3 regions of the Streptomyces sp. Z423-1 genome follow, and region 2 is predicted to be linked to each of the others. Evidence: riboswitches for the same ligand, from Rfam matches in the RefSeq annotation. Region 2 holds a riboswitch; each other region holds the start of a gene.
The links. A riboswitch is a leader RNA that binds a small molecule or an ion and turns the genes downstream of it on or off. The one in region 2 is predicted to bind cobalamin.
Positions count from the first base shown of each region.

Region 1 (5,522 bases), 4.4 Mb from region 2:
TGTGCATGGTCTCGTCGCGGAACACCCAGTTGGTGCCGGTCGCGAGGCCGTGCAGCAGACCCCGGCTGCGGAACCAGTAGACGTATGCGAAGGCGCCGTAGAAGAACAGGCCCTCGATGCACGCGGCGAAGCAGATCAGGTTGAGCAGGAAGCGGCGCCGGTCGGCCTTGGTCTCCAGGCGCTCCAGCTTCTCCACCTCGTTGATCCACTTGAAGCAGAACTCGGCCTTCTCGCGGATCGAGGGGATGTTCTCCACGGCCGCGAAGGCGGCGGCGCGGTCCTCCGGGTCGGGGAGATAGGTGTCGAGCAGCGTCAAGTAGAACTGGACGTGCACGGCCTCCTCGAAGAGCTGCCTGCTCAGGTACAGGCGCGCCTCGGGGGAGTTGATGTGCTTGTAGAGGGTCAGCACGAGGTTGTTCGCGACGATCGAGTCGCCGGTCGCGAAGAAGGCCACCAGACGGCCGATCAGGTGCCGTTCGGCGGGCGTGAGCTTCGCGAGGTCGGCGACGTCCGAGTGGAGGTCGACCTCCTCGACGGTCCAGGTGTTCTTGATGGCGTCCCGGTAGCGCTCGTAGAAGTCCGGGTAGCGCATCGGGCGGAGAGTCAGCTCGAAGCCGGGGTCGAGAAGGTTCTGGTTACGGGGGGACATTACTGGCAGGCCTCGCAGGACTCGGGGTTTTCCAGGGAGCAGGCGACCGCGTCTTCGGGCGCCGACTGCTGTACGGGGATGGTCTTTTCGGGCTGAGCCTGGGCCTGGGCTGCGCGGGCGATACGGGTCGCCGGGCGCGAGCGCAGGTAGTACGTCGTCTTCAGGCCCGACTTCCAGGCGTACGCGTACATCGAGGAGAGCTTGCCGATGGTCGGCGTCTCCATGAAGAGATTCAGCGACTGGGCCTGGTCGAGGAACGGGGTCCGGGCCGCCGCCATGTCGATGAGGCCGCGCTGCGGGATCTCCCACGCCGTGCGGTACAGCCGCCGTACGTCCTCGGGGATCCAGGCGAAGTCCTGCACCGAGCCGTTCGCCTCGCGCAGCGCCTCACGGGTGCGGGCGTCCCAGACGCCGAGGGCCTTCAGTTCCTGCACCAGGTAAGAGTTGACCTGGAGGAACTCGCCGGACAGGGTCTCGCGCTTGAAGAGGTTGGACACCTGCGGCTCGATGCACTCGTAGACACCGGCGATCGAGGCGATGGTCGCGGTGGGCGCGATGGCCAGCAGCAGGGAGTTGCGCATCCCGACGGCGGCGATCCGCTCGCGCAGCGCCGCCCAGCGCTCCGGCCAGGTCCGCTCGACGTCGAAGTGGTCCGGGTGCAGCACGCCCCGCGCGGTACGGGTCTTCTCCCACGCGGGCAGCGGCCCGTTGCGCTCGGCGAGGTCGGCGGAGGCCTCGTACGCGGCGAGCATGATGCGCTCGGCGATGCGGGTGGAGAGTTGGTGGGCCTCGGGCGAGTCGAAGGGCAGCCGCAGCTTGAAGAAGACGTCCTGCAGGCCCATCGCGCCGAGGCCGACGGGGCGCCAGCGGGCGTTGGAGCGGCCCGCCTGCTCGGTCGGGTAGAAGTTGATGTCGACCACGCGGTCGAGGAAGGTGACGGCGGTGCGGACGGTGGCGTCCAGCCGCTCCCAGTCGATGCTCTGAGTCGCCGTATCGACAAAGGCACCCAGGTTCACCGACCCCAGGTTGCAGACGGCCGTCTCCCCGTCGCTGGTGACCTCCAGGATCTCCGTGCAGAGGTTCGAGGAGTGGATGACCTGGCCCGGCTCGGCGGTCTGGTTGGCGGTGCGGTTGGCGGCGTCCTTGAAGGTCATCCAGCCGTTGCCGGTCTGCGCGAGGGTGCGCATCATCCGGCCGTACAGCTCGCGGGCGGGCAGGGTCTTCTTCGCCAGGCCCTGTTCCTCGGCCTTGCGGTACGCGGCGTCGAACTCCTCGCCCCACAGGTCGACCAGCTCGGGCACGTCCGACGGCGAGAACAGCGACCACGGCGCGTCCGCGTTCACCCGGCGCATGAACTCGTCCGGGATCCAGTGCGCGAGGTTGAGGTTGTGCGTACGGCGGGCGTCCTCGCCGGTGTTGTCCCGCAGCTCCAGGAACTCCTCGATGTCGGAGTGCCAGGTCTCCAGGTAGACCGCCGCCGCGCCCTTGCGCCGGCCGCCCTGGTTCACGGCGGCGACCGAGGCGTCCAGCGTCTTCAGGAACGGGACGATGCCGTTGGAGTGGCCGTTGGTGCCGCGGATCAGGGAGCCGCGGGAACGGATCCGGGAGTACGAAAGACCGATGCCGCCGGCGTGCTTGGAGAGGCGGGCGACCTGGTGGTAGCGGTCATAGAGGGAGTCCAGCTCGTCCTTGGGGGAGTCGAGGAGGTAGCAGGACGACATCTGGGGGTGCCGGGTGCCGGAGTTGAAGAGGGTGGGGGAGGAGGGGAGGTAGTCGAGGCGGCTCATGAGCCCGTAGAGCGCGGCGACTTCCTCGACGGACCTCACCGTGTCGTCTTCGGCGAGCCCTGCGGCGACGCGCAGCATGAAGTGCTGGGGCGTCTCGATGACCTTGCGGGTGATCGGGTGCCGGAGCAGATAGCGGCTGTACAGGGTGCGCAGGCCGAAGTAGCCGAAGCGGTCGTCGGCGTCCGGGTCGACAAGCGCGTCGAGCCGGGCGGCGTGCAGGCGTACGAACTCGGCGGTCCGGTCGGCGATGAGCCCCTCCCGATGCCCGACCGTGACGGACTCGGTGAAGGACGTCACGCCCTGGGAGGCGGCCTCGGCGGCGATGGAGACGGTCAGCAGCCGGGCGGCCAGCCGGGAGTAGGCGGGGTCCTCGGAGATGAGGCCGGCGGCGGCCTCCGTGGCCAGCTCGCGCAGCTCCGTCTCGTCCGCCCGGGCGGACCGGCCGCGCAACGCGGCAGCGGCCACCCGGCCGGGGTCGGCGTCGGGGAGGTCGGCGGTCAGCTCGGTCAGGGTCCGCAGCAGTGCGGTTCCGGGGCCGTCGGACTCCGGGGTCGCTGAGGCCGGTTCGGCTGGCGCGATGGTCACGGGGGGCTCTCCCTCGCTCGGCACGGGGGCCTTGCGGAGGACAGGGGGCAGCACACGAGCGCACGCGGCGTCGCGTCCACCGGCCCATTCCACGAGGCCCGGACGTCAGGGCACCCGGACCGGTTGGCCGGGCGCACTGTCGGCAGGTCCTCGGACTGACTCTCGTACCACGACATGCGGGCATACGTGTACGAGTACACCGTTGCGGGACAGTTCCGGATTCGCACCGGATTCCCCTGCGACGACAGCGAGCATGAGCATACATGTTGTGCCGGGTGCGGAAGGCACCCCCATATGTTGTGTCGCCGATGACTTCAGAGCGTCAACTCATAGGTGATGAGCGTGATGTCGTCGAGGTGGGGGACCGGGTTCCAGTCGCGGTCCGGTGTGCGGGTGAAGCCCAGGCGTTCGTAGATGCGGTGGGCTGCGTGCATGGTGCGCTGGGTCGACAGGACGATGCCCGTGCAGCCGTGTGTGGTGCGTGCCCGGTCGATGCAGGCGCGTACGAGGGTCTCGCCGATGCCTCGGCCGCGGGCCTCGTGGGCGACGGCGAGCATGCGGATCTCGGCCTCTCCGGGGCGCGCTATGTCGGCCATGGGGCCGCCGGACGGGACGAAGGTCACGCCGCCCAGGATCCGGTCGTTCTCCGCGGCCACCAGGACCTCGGCTGCGGCGGCCCGTTTGGCGACGTTTCTGAGTTCGCCGAGGTATGTGTCGCTCTCGCCGAAGTCGAGGAGGCCGTCCTGGAGGTAGGCCTGGGCTGTGATGTCGCCGAGGGTCTCGTATTCGGTGGGGTCCGCGGGGCGGATGGCTATGTCCATGGAGGTGAGTGTGTACGACAGCGGGCCGCCGTGGTGCTTGGTGCCGGCGGCCCGCTGCGGGTTGTTTCTCAGTGGCTCGACCCCGCGGTCGCCGGGGGGAGTTCCACCTTGACGCCCGGGTCGCCCGCGTCCGCCGTGTAGTCCTCGGGGCTCGTCTCATCCGTACCCTCGGGGGCCTTCGCCGCCCTCAGGACGAAGGTGAGGACCACCGTCACCACCAGGTTGAGGACGAACGCCGTGAGGCCGATGTAGCCGATCTCGCCGATGCCGGGGATCTCCGCCGAGGAGCCGCCGAAGTGCTTCTGCGTCGGCGAGGCGACGCCGTACGCCGCGACCGTGCCGTAGATCATTCCGACCGCCCAGCCGGCCAGCAGCGCCCAGCGGTGGAACCAGCGGGTGAACAGACCGCCGACCAGGGCGGGCATGGTCTGGAGGATCCAGATGCCGCCGAGCAGCTGGAAGTTGATCGCGACCGTCTTGTCCATGCCGAGGACGAAGACCAGCGCGCCGACCTTCACCAGCAGGGACACCAGCTTGGAGACCTTGGTCTCCTGAGCGGGCGTGGCGTCCGGCTTGATGAAGTCCTTGTAGATGTTGCGGGTGAAGAGGTTCGCCGCCGCGATCGACATGATGGCCGCCGGGACCAGCGCGCCGATGCCGATCGCCGCGAACGCCACGCCCGCGAACCAGGCCGGGAACATGTTCTCGAACAGCTGCGGGATCGCCAGCTGGCCGTTCTCCACCTTGATACCGGCCGCGATCGCCATGAAGCCGAGCAGGCCGAGCATGCCCAGCATCAGCGAGTACAGCGGCAGGATCGTGGAGTTGCGGCGGATCACGTCCCGGCTGCGACTGGACAGCACCGCCGTCACGCTGTGCGGGTACATGAACAGCGCGAGGGCCGAGCCCAGCGCCAGCGTGGCGTACGTCCACTGCGAGGCCGCGTTCGGTACGAGTGCGCCGGCACCCGCCGCCGTGTACTTCTCGCTCGCCGCGCTGAAGATGTCGTCGAAGCCGCCCAGCTTGATCGGGATGTAGATGATCGCGACGGCGATGACGATGTAGATCAGCGTGTCCTTCACGAACGCGATCAGGGCCGGCGCCCGCAGACCCGACGAGTACGTGTACGCGGCCAGCACGCCGAAGGCGATCAGCAGCGGCAGGTCCTTGATGAACCAGTTGGTGTCCTCACCGCCGCCGATGCCCATCACGTCCAGCACGGCCTGGATGCCGACCAGTTGGAGGGCGATGTACGGCATCGTGGCGAGGATGCCGGTGACCGCCACCGCGAGGGAGAGGCCCTTCGAGTCGAAGCGGCCGCGGACGAAGTCCGAGGTGGTGACGTATCCGTGCTTGTGGGAGACCGACCACAGACGCGGCAGGAAGATGAACATCAGCGGGTAGATGAGGATCGTGTACGGCACCGCGAAGAAGCCCGCCGCGCCCGCCGCGTAGATCGCCGCCGGTACGGCGACGAAGGTGTACGCCGTGTAGAGGTCGCCGCCCAGCAGGAACCAGGTGATCCAGGTGCCGAACGACCGGCCGCCCAGGCCCCATTCGTCGAGGCTGTGCTCGTTCTCGGCCTTGCGCCAGCGCGCGGCGAGGAAGCCCATCACCGTGACGGCGACGAAGAAGAGGATGAAGACGGCGAGTGCGACGCCGTTCACGCCGTCGTTCATG
Region 1 is NZ_CP053109.1:2,973,335-2,978,856, reverse strand. Features, by position in the region: gene HJD23_RS13330 (ribonucleotide-diphosphate reductase subunit beta) at 1-649, opposite strand, end outside; gene HJD23_RS13325 (ribonucleoside-diphosphate reductase subunit alpha) at 649-3,021, opposite strand; cobalamin riboswitch at 3,145-3,312, opposite strand; gene HJD23_RS13320 (GNAT family N-acetyltransferase) at 3,336-3,842, opposite strand; gene HJD23_RS13315 (sodium:solute symporter family protein) at 3,911-5,521, opposite strand; gene HJD23_RS13310 (DUF3311 domain-containing protein) at 5,518-5,522, opposite strand, start outside.
Region 1: linked by a shared signal. The riboswitch ahead of HJD23_RS13325 (ribonucleoside-diphosphate reductase subunit alpha) and the one ahead of HJD23_RS33175 (cobalamin biosynthesis protein) in region 2 are both predicted to bind cobalamin.

Region 2 (5,522 bases):
CTCACCCGTCAGCAGCACGGTGTCCGACAGGAACCGCGCCAGCTCGGTGAGGTTGGCGGGCCCGCCCTCGACGAGATAGCGCAGCGCCTCCGCCACGACACCGGCGGGCACGGACGACTCCGCCATCAGCTCGGCGTCCGGCACGGCCTCGCCGCCGAGCAACACGGTCGGAATCCCCGAGGACTTGAGCCTCGCCAGCCCGTCCTCCCAGGCCCGCTTGCCGCCCAGCAGTCGTACGACGGCGAGGTCCGCGCCCTCGATCAGCGCGGGCAGCTCGCTGCCGACGTCGACGCGGGTCGGGTTGCCGATCCGGTAGGGGGCGCCGGAGGCACGGGCCGCCAGCAGATCGGTGTCGGCGGTCGACAACAACAACACAGTGCTCATGCGGGCGCTCCCGGTGGAATGAAGGGCAGTCCTTGCGGCGCGCCGGACTCGATGAGCCGCCACAGCGCGTCCGTGTCCGCGTGCTGTTCGATCAGGTCGCCGAGCCGGTCGAGCTGCTCCTCGCGGAGCGCGGCGAAGGAGGTGCCGGGCGCCGGCACGAAGCGGCGGCCCGCGGCGGCCGCCACCTCGCGCAGGAAGGCCCGCCGGAAACCGTCCGACTCCAGCGAGCCGTGCCAGTGCGTGCCCCAGGTCTGCCCGACCCGGCAGCCGTCGAGGAAGGCTTCGCCGCCCGTGACGTCGGCGACGCCGTGATGGATCTCGTACCCCTCGACGGGCTCGCCGAGAGCCTCGCCGACGGGTCGGGTGAGGGTCTTCTCCCGGGCGAACCGCACCCGGACGGGCAGGACCCCGAGGCCGTCGACCTGCCCGCGCCGGCTCTCCACGTCGTCCTCGATGTGCTCGCCGAGGATCTGGAAGCCGCCGCAGATCCCGAGCACGGGCCTGCGCTCGGCGGCCCTGCGGGCGATGGCCGCCGCGAGGCCCCGCTCGCGCAGCCACTCCAGCGCCCGTACGGTCCCGCGCGTCCCCGGTATCACCACGAGATCCGCGTCGGCCAGCTCCTCCGGCCGGTCCACGAACCGCACCACGACACCGGGTTCGGCGGCGAGGGCGTCCACGTCCGTGAAGTTGGACATCAGCGGTACGGCACACACGGCGACGCGCAGCACGTCCTCGCCGACGGGCGGCGCGACGACGGACTCCCGCACGGTCCCGCGCAGGGAGACCCGGAGCCCGTCCTCCTCGTCGATCCCGAGCCCGTGCCGGTACGGCAGCACCCCGTATGTCCGCCGCCCGGTGAGCGAATGGAGCATGTCCAGCCCCGGCTCCAGCAGGGAGACATCCCCTCGGAACTTGTTGACGAGGAACCCGGCGACGAACTCCTGGTCTTCGGGCGACAGCAGCGCCACGGTCCCGTAGAAGGACGCGAAGACCCCGCCGCGGTCGATGTCGCCGACGACGAGCACGGGGAGCCGGGCGCCCCGGGCGATCCCCATGTTCACGATGTCGGTCCGGCGCAGATTGATCTCGGCCGGGCTGCCGGCCCCCTCACAGATCACCGCGTCATACGTGCCCCGCAGTTCGGCAAGACAGTCGAGCACGGTTCCGAGGAGCCGCTGCTGCCGCCCCCCGTGATACCCGCGCGCACTCATCTCCCCGACGGGCTTGCCCAGCAGCACCACCTGGCTGCTCTGCTCGCCACCCGGCTTGAGCAGCACGGGATTCATCAGCGCGGTCGGCTCCACGCGGCACGCCTGTGCCTGCATGGCCTGCGCCCGTCCGATCTCGGCACCCTCGCGGGTGACGAACGAATTGAGCGACATGTTCTGCGCCTTGAAGGGCGCGACCTTGACGCCCTGCCGCACCAGCCAGCGGCAGATCCCGGCGGTGACGACGCTCTTACCGGCGTCGGAGGTGGTACCGGCGACCAGCAGTCCCCCGCTCATGACGTACGCCCCTTCTTCAGCATCCGCGCGCCCGCGCCCGCGCACACGCCGAGCGCGAGCCAGCCGACGCGCCGGGAGAGCCGTACCGCCCGCTCGATGTCGCCGACCCCGACCGCGCGTCCTCGGCCGTTGAGCACAGGCCGGTGCTCGATCCGCCCTCCGTACGAGAGGGTCCCGCCCAGCCGTACCCCCAGCGCCCCCGCGAACGACGCCTCCACGGGCCCGGCGTTGGGGCTGGGATGCTTGTCCGCGTCCTCGCGCCAGGCCCGTACGGCCGCGCGCGGATCCGGTCCGGCGAGGGCGGCCAGCACGGCGGTCAGCCGGGCCCCCGGCCACCCGGCGAGGTCGTCGAGCCGGGCGGAGGCCCACCCGTACCGCCGGTACCTGGGCGACTTGTGCCCGATCATGGCGTCCAGCGTGTTGACGGCCCGGAAGCCGACCAGCCCGGGCACCCCGCCGACGGCCCCCCACACCAGCGCTCCCACCACCGCGTCGGAGGTGTTCTCGGCCACCGACTCGACCACGGCCCGGGCGATCCCGTCGGCGTCCAGGGCCTGCGGATCCCGCCCGCACAGATGCGGCAGCCGAGCCCGCGCCCCCTCGACGTCCCCCGCCTCCAGGGCACGCCCGACGGCCCGCGCCTCCCGGGCCAGCGAAGTCCCCCCGACGACGGCCCAGGTGGCGAGTCCGGTGAGGGCGACGGAGGCGGCGGGGGAGGACCGTACGACCCTGCGGGCGAGGACACCGAGCGCGACGGCGCCACCGGCGCACACGGCGGTGTGCGCCGCACCCCACGCGCGGTGGTCGCGCCACAACACCCGTTCCACGGCGGCGGCGGCCCGCCCGAACGCGGCGACCGGGTGCCCACGGCGCGGATCGCCGAGGATCAGGTCGCCGAGGAGGCCGGCGGCGGCGCCGTACGCGAAAACGCGATCGGCACGCATGGGGCTCAGCCGGCCGTGCGGTCGGGCAGAGACCTGGTTCTGGACCTCACTGGGCAGCCGAGCATCGCGTTATGTCCTCACTCAGGGTGTCCACGCCCTGGTTCGACGAGACCGGCGGTGAGAGTTCCTGGCTCCCGGGGAGTTCCTTCCCCGGTCACAGTGGCGGGACCGCGCCGGATTCGCACCGGCTTCCTCTCCTGCCGCCGTACATGGCTCCGGCAGTCCACCACGGGGCCGGAACAGCCGTCAACTTGCCGTTGACCTGCGGCGGGGCAAGTGTGCTGAGGCCCACACGACACATGCGGCACTGGTACTCGCGTACGTGCGCTACTCCTTCGTCGGCGCACGCCGAAGCGCCCTGCCCGTGCCCCCTGTTGGGGGCACCGTGCAGGGCGCGGATCGCCGACGGCCGTCAGGCCACGATCAGATAGATCCCGTATCCCACAGCCGCCACGCAGGCCGCGAACGCGGCGTACGCGCCGGTCACCGCCAGCGCCGCCGACTCGCCCTGCCGCGCCGCGCGTTCGCGCCGCGACAGGCCGGTGATGCCGAGGGTGAACAGGCCCACCAGGGCCACCGTGACCACGAGGCTGACGCCGAAGACGGAGCCGAGGGCCGCCCAGTCGATCTTCATCTGCTGCTGCTTTCCTTCAGTAACCGGGTGCTCAGACGGTGGCCTGAGAGGGCGTCGGCTCCGCGGCCGTCTTCTGTGCGGGGATCGTGGTGGCGAGGTCGTCCACCGGCGCGCCGGTCGGAGGCGGCGTGACCGCGGCCATCGCCGCCGTCACCACGCCGGCCGGTTCCTCGTCCGTGTCGTTGACGTTCGTGTGGTTCACGACCTCGCGGCGGGAGATCTTCCAGATCGCGGCGCTGGAGCCGACCAGGAAGACGGCCACGACGGCGGTGCCCCAGGAGCCGAAGCCGGTCACCCACTCGGCGATCGCGCCGACCAGCGCGGCGGCCGGGAGCGTCAGACCCCAGGCGACGAACATCCGGGTGGCGGTGGACCAGCGGACCACGCCGCCCTTGCGGCCCAGGCCCGCGCCCATCACCGCGCCGGAGACCGAGTGCGTGGTGGAGAGGGAGAAGCCGAGGTGGGAGGAGGCCAGGATGACGGTCGCGGCGCTGGTCTGCGCGGCGAACCCCTGCTGCGGCTGCAGGTCGGTCAGGCCCTTGCCCATGGTGCGGATGATGCGCCAGCCGCCGAGGTAGGTGCCGAGCGCGATGGCCAGGCCCGCGGAGAGGATGACCCACATGGGCGGGTCGGAGTCGGGGGCGAGGGTGCCGCCGGCGACCAGGGCGAGGGTGATGATGCCCATGGTCTTCTGCGCGTCGTTGGTGCCGTGGGCCAGGGAGACCAGGCCCGCGGAGGCGATCTGGCCGGCGCGGTAGCCCTTGGCGGCGGCCTGGGTGTCTTCGGCCTTCTTGCCCAGCCGGTACGTCAGCCGGGCACCGAGCATCGCCGCGACGCCCGCGACCAGCGGGGCCGCGATCGCCGGGATCAGCACCTTGGTGACGAGCACGTCGCCGTGCACCGCGCCGACACCGGCCGAGGCGACGGTGGCGCCGATCAGGCCGCCCATCAGGGCGTGCGAGGAGGAGGACGGCAGGCCGACCAGCCAGGTCAGCAGGTTCCACAGGATCGCGCCGACCAGGGCGGCGAAGATGACCTCGGGACGGATGCCGCTCTCGTCCACCAGGCCCTTGGAAATCGTGTTCGCGACCTCCACGGACAGGAAGGCGCCGACCAGGTTGAGGACGGCGGACATGGCCACCGCGACCTTGGGTCGGAGGGCACCTGTCGAGATGGTGGTGGCCATCGCGTTCGCGGTGTCGTGGAAACCGTTCGTAAAATCGAACGCGAGTGCGGTTACCACCACAATCGCGAGGATCAGCGAGATGCCTTCCATTTACCCAGGCAATCGTTCGAGGTCATTGGCTGGACGACCGTAGGTAACCTAGGTGAACGAAAGGTGAACTGAGGGGGGCTTCCGAGTGTCCTTAGGCGAGGGCCGCCGTACCCCCCGGAATCGACGGCCCCTGTGCCCCACCGCCGGGCCCCCGCCCCGCACGGCTAGGCGCCCTTCGCGAACCGCTACAGCTGGGTCATCGACCCGTTGAAGAGATTCTGGTCACCCGGCAGGCTGCCGCTGTTGTCGTACTGCCAGAAGGTCCACAACGACCACCCCGCGGGCAGTGTGCCCGCCGTCGCCGAGTCGTACCGGGCGATCCACAGGGCGTGGTCGCGCCCGAAGGCGCGGCTACCGCCGGTGCAGGTGTCCCACCAGTGGGTGGTGGTGGGTTGCGGTACGTGGTGGACTCGGTCGCCTTCACGTAGACGAACCGCGCGCCCTTCGCCCTCGCCCGCTGCCAGTCGACGTTCTTCTGGTGCGAGGAGACATCGTGTCCCTTCGGTTTGCTCGCCGCGCGGGCCGGAACCTCGGCCAGCGCGGTCCCTCCTATCGCGAGCGCCGTCACCGAGGCCGCGAGGGTGCGGCCGCGACGGCGGGACGGTTCGCGGTCACGAGCCATGTTCCCCCCGGAATGGCGACGTGCATGGCAAATCCACCGAGAGCGTAGTGGAAGATCGTTGAAAGCTCATCGATCTCCGGCCAAGCGGGAGCAGAAGGGGACGAAGGATGATCTGCGCCCTGCCGGAGGTGCCGCCTCCCCCCTACAGTGCGTCCGC
Region 2 is NZ_CP053109.1:7,369,083-7,374,604, forward strand. Features, by position in the region: gene cobN (cobaltochelatase subunit CobN) at 1-384, opposite strand, end outside; gene HJD23_RS33170 (cobyric acid synthase) at 381-1,889, opposite strand; gene HJD23_RS33175 (cobalamin biosynthesis protein) at 1,886-2,833, opposite strand; cobalamin riboswitch at 2,934-3,077, opposite strand; gene HJD23_RS33180 (hypothetical protein) at 3,246-3,467, opposite strand; gene HJD23_RS33185 (inorganic phosphate transporter) at 3,499-4,743, opposite strand; partial or broken gene HJD23_RS33190 (GH25 family lysozyme) at 4,929-5,365, opposite strand.

Region 3 (5,522 bases), 6.1 Mb from region 2:
CGCCAACGAGGACCTGCGTCCCGTCCCGGTCGCCGAGCGCAAGTGGACGACCTACAACTTCGCGGCGCTGTGGATCTCCATGGCGCACTGCATCCCCAGCTGGACCCTGGCCTCCGGCCTGGTGGCGCTCGGCATGGACTGGAAGCAGGCGGTCTTCACCATCGCGCTGGCCAACGTCATCGTGCTACTGCCGATGCTGGCCACCGGCCACGCCGGCCCCAAGTACGGCATCCCCTTCCCGGTGCTCGCCCGCGCCTCCTTCGGGCTGCGCGGCGCCAACGTCCCGGCGCTGATCCGGGCGGCGGTGGCGTGCGGCTGGTTCGGCATCCAGACCTGGATCGGCGGCAGCGGCATCTTCGTCCTCGGCTCCAAGCTCACCGGCGGTGAGTGGGAGAAGGCCGGGCAGATCGCCGGCAACCCCTGGCCGTTGTGGCTGTGCTTCATCCTGTTCTGGGCCGTGCAGATCGCCATCATCTACCGCGGCATGGACTTCCTGCGGCACTTCGAGAACTGGGCCGCGCCCTTCGTGATCGTCGGCGCCTTCGTGCTGCTGATCTGGATCGCGGTGGAGGCAAACGGTTTCGGCGAGTTGCTGTCGCAGCCCTCGCAACTCGGCTGGGGCGCGGACTTCTGGCCGGTCTTCTTCCCGTCCCTCATGGGCATGATCGGCTTCTGGGCGACCCTCTCGCTCAACATCCCCGACTTCACCCGCTTCGGCGCCAGCCAGCGCGCCCAGACGTGGGGTCAGTCACTGGGCCTGCCCACGACGATGACCCTGTTCGCGATCCTCGCCGTGCTGGTCACCTCCGGCTCCGAGGTGGTCTACGGCGAGGCGATCTGGGACCCGGTCGTCCTCGCCGCCAAGGCGGACAACGTCTTCGGCCTGCTCTTCGCGCTCATCACCGTGCTGGTCGCCACCATCTCCGTGAACATCGCGGCCAACGTGGTGTCCCCGGCGTACGACCTGGCCAACCTGGCGCCGAAGTTCATCAACTTCCGTACCGGCGCGCTGATCACGGGCGTCATCGGCGTCCTGATCTTCCCGTGGAAACTGATCTCGACGCCCGAGTTCTACATCTTCACCTGGCTCGGCGTGGTCGGCGGCCTGCTCGGCACGGTCGCGGGCATCCTGATCGCCGACTACTGGATCGTCCGGCGTACGGTCCTGCATCTGGCGGATCTGTACACGCCGGGCGGGCGCTACTGGTACACCTCCGGCTGGAACTGGCGGGCCCTGGTGGCGTTCGTGGTCGGCGGTGTGCTGGCCGTCGGCGGGTCGTACTCCTCGGTGAACGCGGACGGAGTGAAGTCCGGCCCCTTCCCGGCGGACGGCGTGATCCCGTTCCTGAAACCGCTCGCCGACTACGGCTGGGCGGTGGGCCTGGCGGCCTCACTGCTGCTGTACGTGGCGCTGATGCTGCCGCGTGAGCGCACCGCGTCCTGACAGGTCGCCCGTCGGAGGGCGGTCGGCCTACTGACCGCCCTCCAGCGCCGCCACCGCCTCCTTGGCCGCCTTGATCGCACCCTTGTTGATCTCGTCGGAGCTGGGCGCACCCTTCGACTCGAAGTCGGAGCCGTTGTACGTCACGACCACCAGCGCGTTGGAGGCGCGCGCGATCACCACGCCCTCGCGGGTCTTCTGGTCGTCCTCGGTGGTGAGGTTCACGACGGAGTAGGCCGCGTCCCCCACGCCGGGGACGACGCCACCGCCGCTCTTCTCCTCGACGCGCTGCTGGTACTGCTTCTGCGCATCGTCGTCCGAGTCGCGGATCTCGAAGGAGACGTCGAGCCAGCGGTAGTCGTAGCCCTTGAGGGCGTTCCAGGAGCAGGTGCGGCGCACCGAACTGTCCGTCGAGGCGATCTCCTTCCCGGCCGTCTTGGCGCCCGGTACCAGCGACGTGATCGTCTTCTTGGCGAGGCTGCCGCACGGCGCCGGGGCCTTGGTGTACGTCTTCGGCACGGCCGTCGAGGACGGTGCCGAGGCGGACTGGGTCCCGGTCCTGTCCGCCGCCTTGTCCTGGGCGGCGGGCGCGGCGGACTCCGGGCCGGAGGTGAGCGCCCAGCCCGCGCAGGCGAGCACGGCGACCGGGGTCAGGCGCGCGGTGAGAGCGAGCGGCAGAGGTAGGGAACGCACGGCGCACTTCTCGTGGGGGATGGTGCGGAGGGGGTCCGCACTGCGGACGGGACGCCAGTGTCACACGACTCCCTGTGGGGCGGAAGTGCCAACTCGCTCCGTACTTGAGCGGTAACTGAGCCTGACGGTCGGTGCGTTGTGTGTCCCGTTATGTCCGCGCGGGCGCGGCAGGGGCGGTGCATCCTCGGCTGGGGCAGCCGGCGTGGTGACGAGCTCGGCAGCGGAAGGCAGATCGGTGATGAGGTCGACGCCCTCGCCCGTGGCGCCCTGATGACGCGCCGTGTCGCAGATGCGATGATGCTCGGCGACAAGGCGACGGCGGAACGAGGAAGCCGGTGTGAATCCGGCGCGGTCCCGCCACTGTGATCGGCGAGCGGATCCCGAACAGGCCACTGCCCGAAGGCGGGTGGGAAGGCCGGGACGAGCTTCGACCCGAGAGCCAGGAGACTCACGCGGTCGCCTCCTCGACGAACCCGGGGCGGATTTCCCCGGAGGAGGGTGGTTCGGCATGCCCGTGAGGCCGGCCGAGGGGGCGTACGAGAGCCCGGTGGGCAGAGGGTCGGTCGATCCGGTGCCGTGCCGGGTCGTCGTGTGCCGGGACTGCTGCTGCGGCAGTCCCAAGGTGACCGGGGTGGATCACACGGCGCAGACCGCGCGCCTGCGTGAGACCGCTCCCGTACGCGTCTCCGCCTGTCTGGACGTGTGCGATCAGGCCAACGTGATCGTCGTGCAGCCCTCCGCCGCCGGACGGGCCGCCGGGGCGCGGCCGGTCTGGCTGGGCCTGGTCAACGACCCGGCCGCCACCGAGGACATCGCCGCCTGGGTGAGCGCGGGCGGCCCCGGCATCGCTCCCCGGCCCGAGATCCTCGACCTCTACGCCTTTACCCCGCCTCGGCGCCGCGCGGTCTCCTGAGACCGGCAGCCTGCGCGCCGACCGTCCGTAACACCCGTACGAGAGGAACCTTCCCATGACGGGCAGACGACCGCTGTCCCCCCCCTGCTGGCCATGGCCACAGCTCTGCTGATCTCCGGTTGTGGCGGGAGCGCCCAGGACAACGGCGGTGGCGCCGAGGGCCCGGCCGCGAAGGGCTTCCCGGTCACCGTGTCCAACTGCGGGGTGATGACGACGTTTCAGCGCCCGCCGCAGCGCGCGGTGTCACTGAACCAGCACGCGACCGAGGTGATGCTGGCGCTCGGCCTGGAGAAGTCGATGGTCGGCACGGGCTACCTCGACGACGAGATCCTCCCCGAGTACCGGGCCGCCTACGACAAGGTCGAGGTGCTGTCGAAGGAGTACCCGTCGTACGAGACGCTGCTGGCCGCCGAGCCCGACTTCGTCTACGGCGGCTGGGCCTCCACCTTCGACGAGAAGGAGGGCCGCTCCCGTGACGCCTTCACCAAGGCCGGCATCAACACCCGCCTCAACATCGAGGAGTGCCCGTCCGGGCCGGTCACGATGACCCTGATGGACCGGGAGATCCGCGAGGTCGCCGAGGTCTTCGGCGTCCCGGAGCGGGCCGAGCGGCAGATCGAGCGGCTGCACGCCACCCTGGACGAGGTGGACAGGAAACTCGACGGCGTCGAGCCGGTGAAGCTGTTCGTCTACGACAGCGGCGACAAGACCGCCTTCACCGCGGGTGGCGCGGGCATCGGCAACGACATGATCGAGCGGGCCGGAGGGGTCAACCTCTTCGCCGACCTCGACAAACCGTTCGGTGACGTGTCGTTCGAGCAGGTGGCGGAGCGGGCGCCCGAGGTCATCGTCATCTACGACTACGGCGACCGGACCGTGGCACAGAAGAAGGAGTTCCTGCTCGCGAACCCGGCGCTGAAGGACGTGCCCGCCATCAAGAACCAGCGGTTCGCGGTGCTGCCGCTGTCCTCCACCGTCGTGGGCGTACGGGTGCCCGCGGCCGTTGCGTCGCTGGCCCGTCAGCTCCACCCGGACCGCTTCCGGTGACCGGCGTGACCGAGCCGGCCGCCGCCGAGGCGGTCGGCAAGAGCGACTCCCCCGGAGCAGGGGCCGCGCAGGCCGTGACCGGCCGCCGCAGACTCCCCTACGCCCTGGTGCTGGCCGGGCTCGCCGCCCTGGTGGCGGTGGCGGCGACGGTCGGGATCGCGGCCGGTTCGGTCACGATCCCCGCCGGGGAGGTGTGGGGCATCCTGCTCCACCACCTGCACCCCGCCCTGGCCGAAGCGACGTGGCCCCCGGTGCGGGAGACGATCGTCACCGACGTCCGGCTGCCCCGGGTGCTGTTGTGCGCGGTGGTGGGAGCCGGACTGTCGGTGGCGGGGATGGCGTTGCAGGCCCTGGTCCGCAACCCGCTCGCCGATCCGATGCTGCTGGGAGTGTCGTCGGGCGCGAGCGTCGGCGCGGTGCTGGTCCTCGTCTTCAACGTGACGCTGTTCGGGGCCTTCTCGCTGCCGCTCGCGGCGTTCTGCGGCGCTCTGGCGGCCCTGGTCGCGGTGTACTTCCTGGCCCGCTCCGGCGGACGGATGACCACCGTGCGGCTGGTCCTGGCGGGCGTGGCGACGGCCGAGGTGCTGTCGGCGGTGGCGAGTTTCCTCGTGGTCACCTCCAACGACCCCCACAAGACGCAGTCGGCGCTGCGCTGGATGCTCGGCGGACTCGCCGGCACCACCTGGACGATGGTGTGGATCCCGGCCGCAGCGGTCCTGCTCGGCACGGCCGTCCTGCTCGGCGTGAGCCGCCCGCTGAACCTGCTGCTCGCCGGAGAGGAGGCCGCCACCGCCCTCGGCCTGGACGTCCACCGCTTCCGTGCCGCACTGTTCACCCTGGTCGCACTGATGATCGGCACGATCGTCGCGGTCAGCGGCCAGATCGGCTTCGTCGGCCTGATCCTGCCGCACGTCGTACGGCTCCTGGTCGGGGCCGACCACCGCCGAGCGCTCCCGGCCGCGGCGCTGCTCGGCGCGGCCTTCCTGATCGCCGCCGACCTGGCCGCGCGCACCCTCATGAGCCCCGAGGAGATCCCCGTCGGCATCCTCACCGCCCTGGTCGGCGGCCCGTTCTTCCTCTGGCTGATGCGCAGGAGGACACGATGACCGGACGGCCGGAAGCGGCACCCGGAACCTTGGACATCGACGACGTGTCGGTGCTCGTCGACGGCAGGCCGCTGGTCGACCAGGTCTCCCTGACGGTGCCTGCCGGCGAGGTGGTCGGGCTCGTCGGCCCGAACGGCGCCGGCAAGTCCACCCTCCTGCGGACCGTCTACCGGGCGCTGCGCCCCACGTCGGGCCGCGTGCTGCTGGACGGGACGGACGTCTGGCGGATGCCCGGCAAGCGCCTGGCCCGGCACCTGGCGGCCGTCCTGCAGGAGCACGCCGGGGACTTCGAACTCACCGTGTACGAGGTAGTGGCCATGGG
Region 3 is NZ_CP053109.1:1,285,342-1,290,863, reverse strand. Features, by position in the region: gene HJD23_RS05975 (NCS1 family nucleobase:cation symporter-1) at 1-1,444, shown strand, start outside; gene HJD23_RS05970 (hypothetical protein) at 1,472-2,134, opposite strand; cobalamin riboswitch at 2,457-2,584, shown strand; gene HJD23_RS05965 ((2Fe-2S) ferredoxin domain-containing protein) at 2,643-3,047, shown strand; gene HJD23_RS05960 (ABC transporter substrate-binding protein) at 3,141-4,094, shown strand; gene HJD23_RS05955 (iron ABC transporter permease) at 4,169-5,200, shown strand; gene HJD23_RS05950 (ABC transporter ATP-binding protein) at 5,197-5,522, shown strand, end outside.
Region 3: linked by a shared signal. The riboswitch ahead of HJD23_RS05965 ((2Fe-2S) ferredoxin domain-containing protein) and the one ahead of HJD23_RS33175 (cobalamin biosynthesis protein) in region 2 are both predicted to bind cobalamin.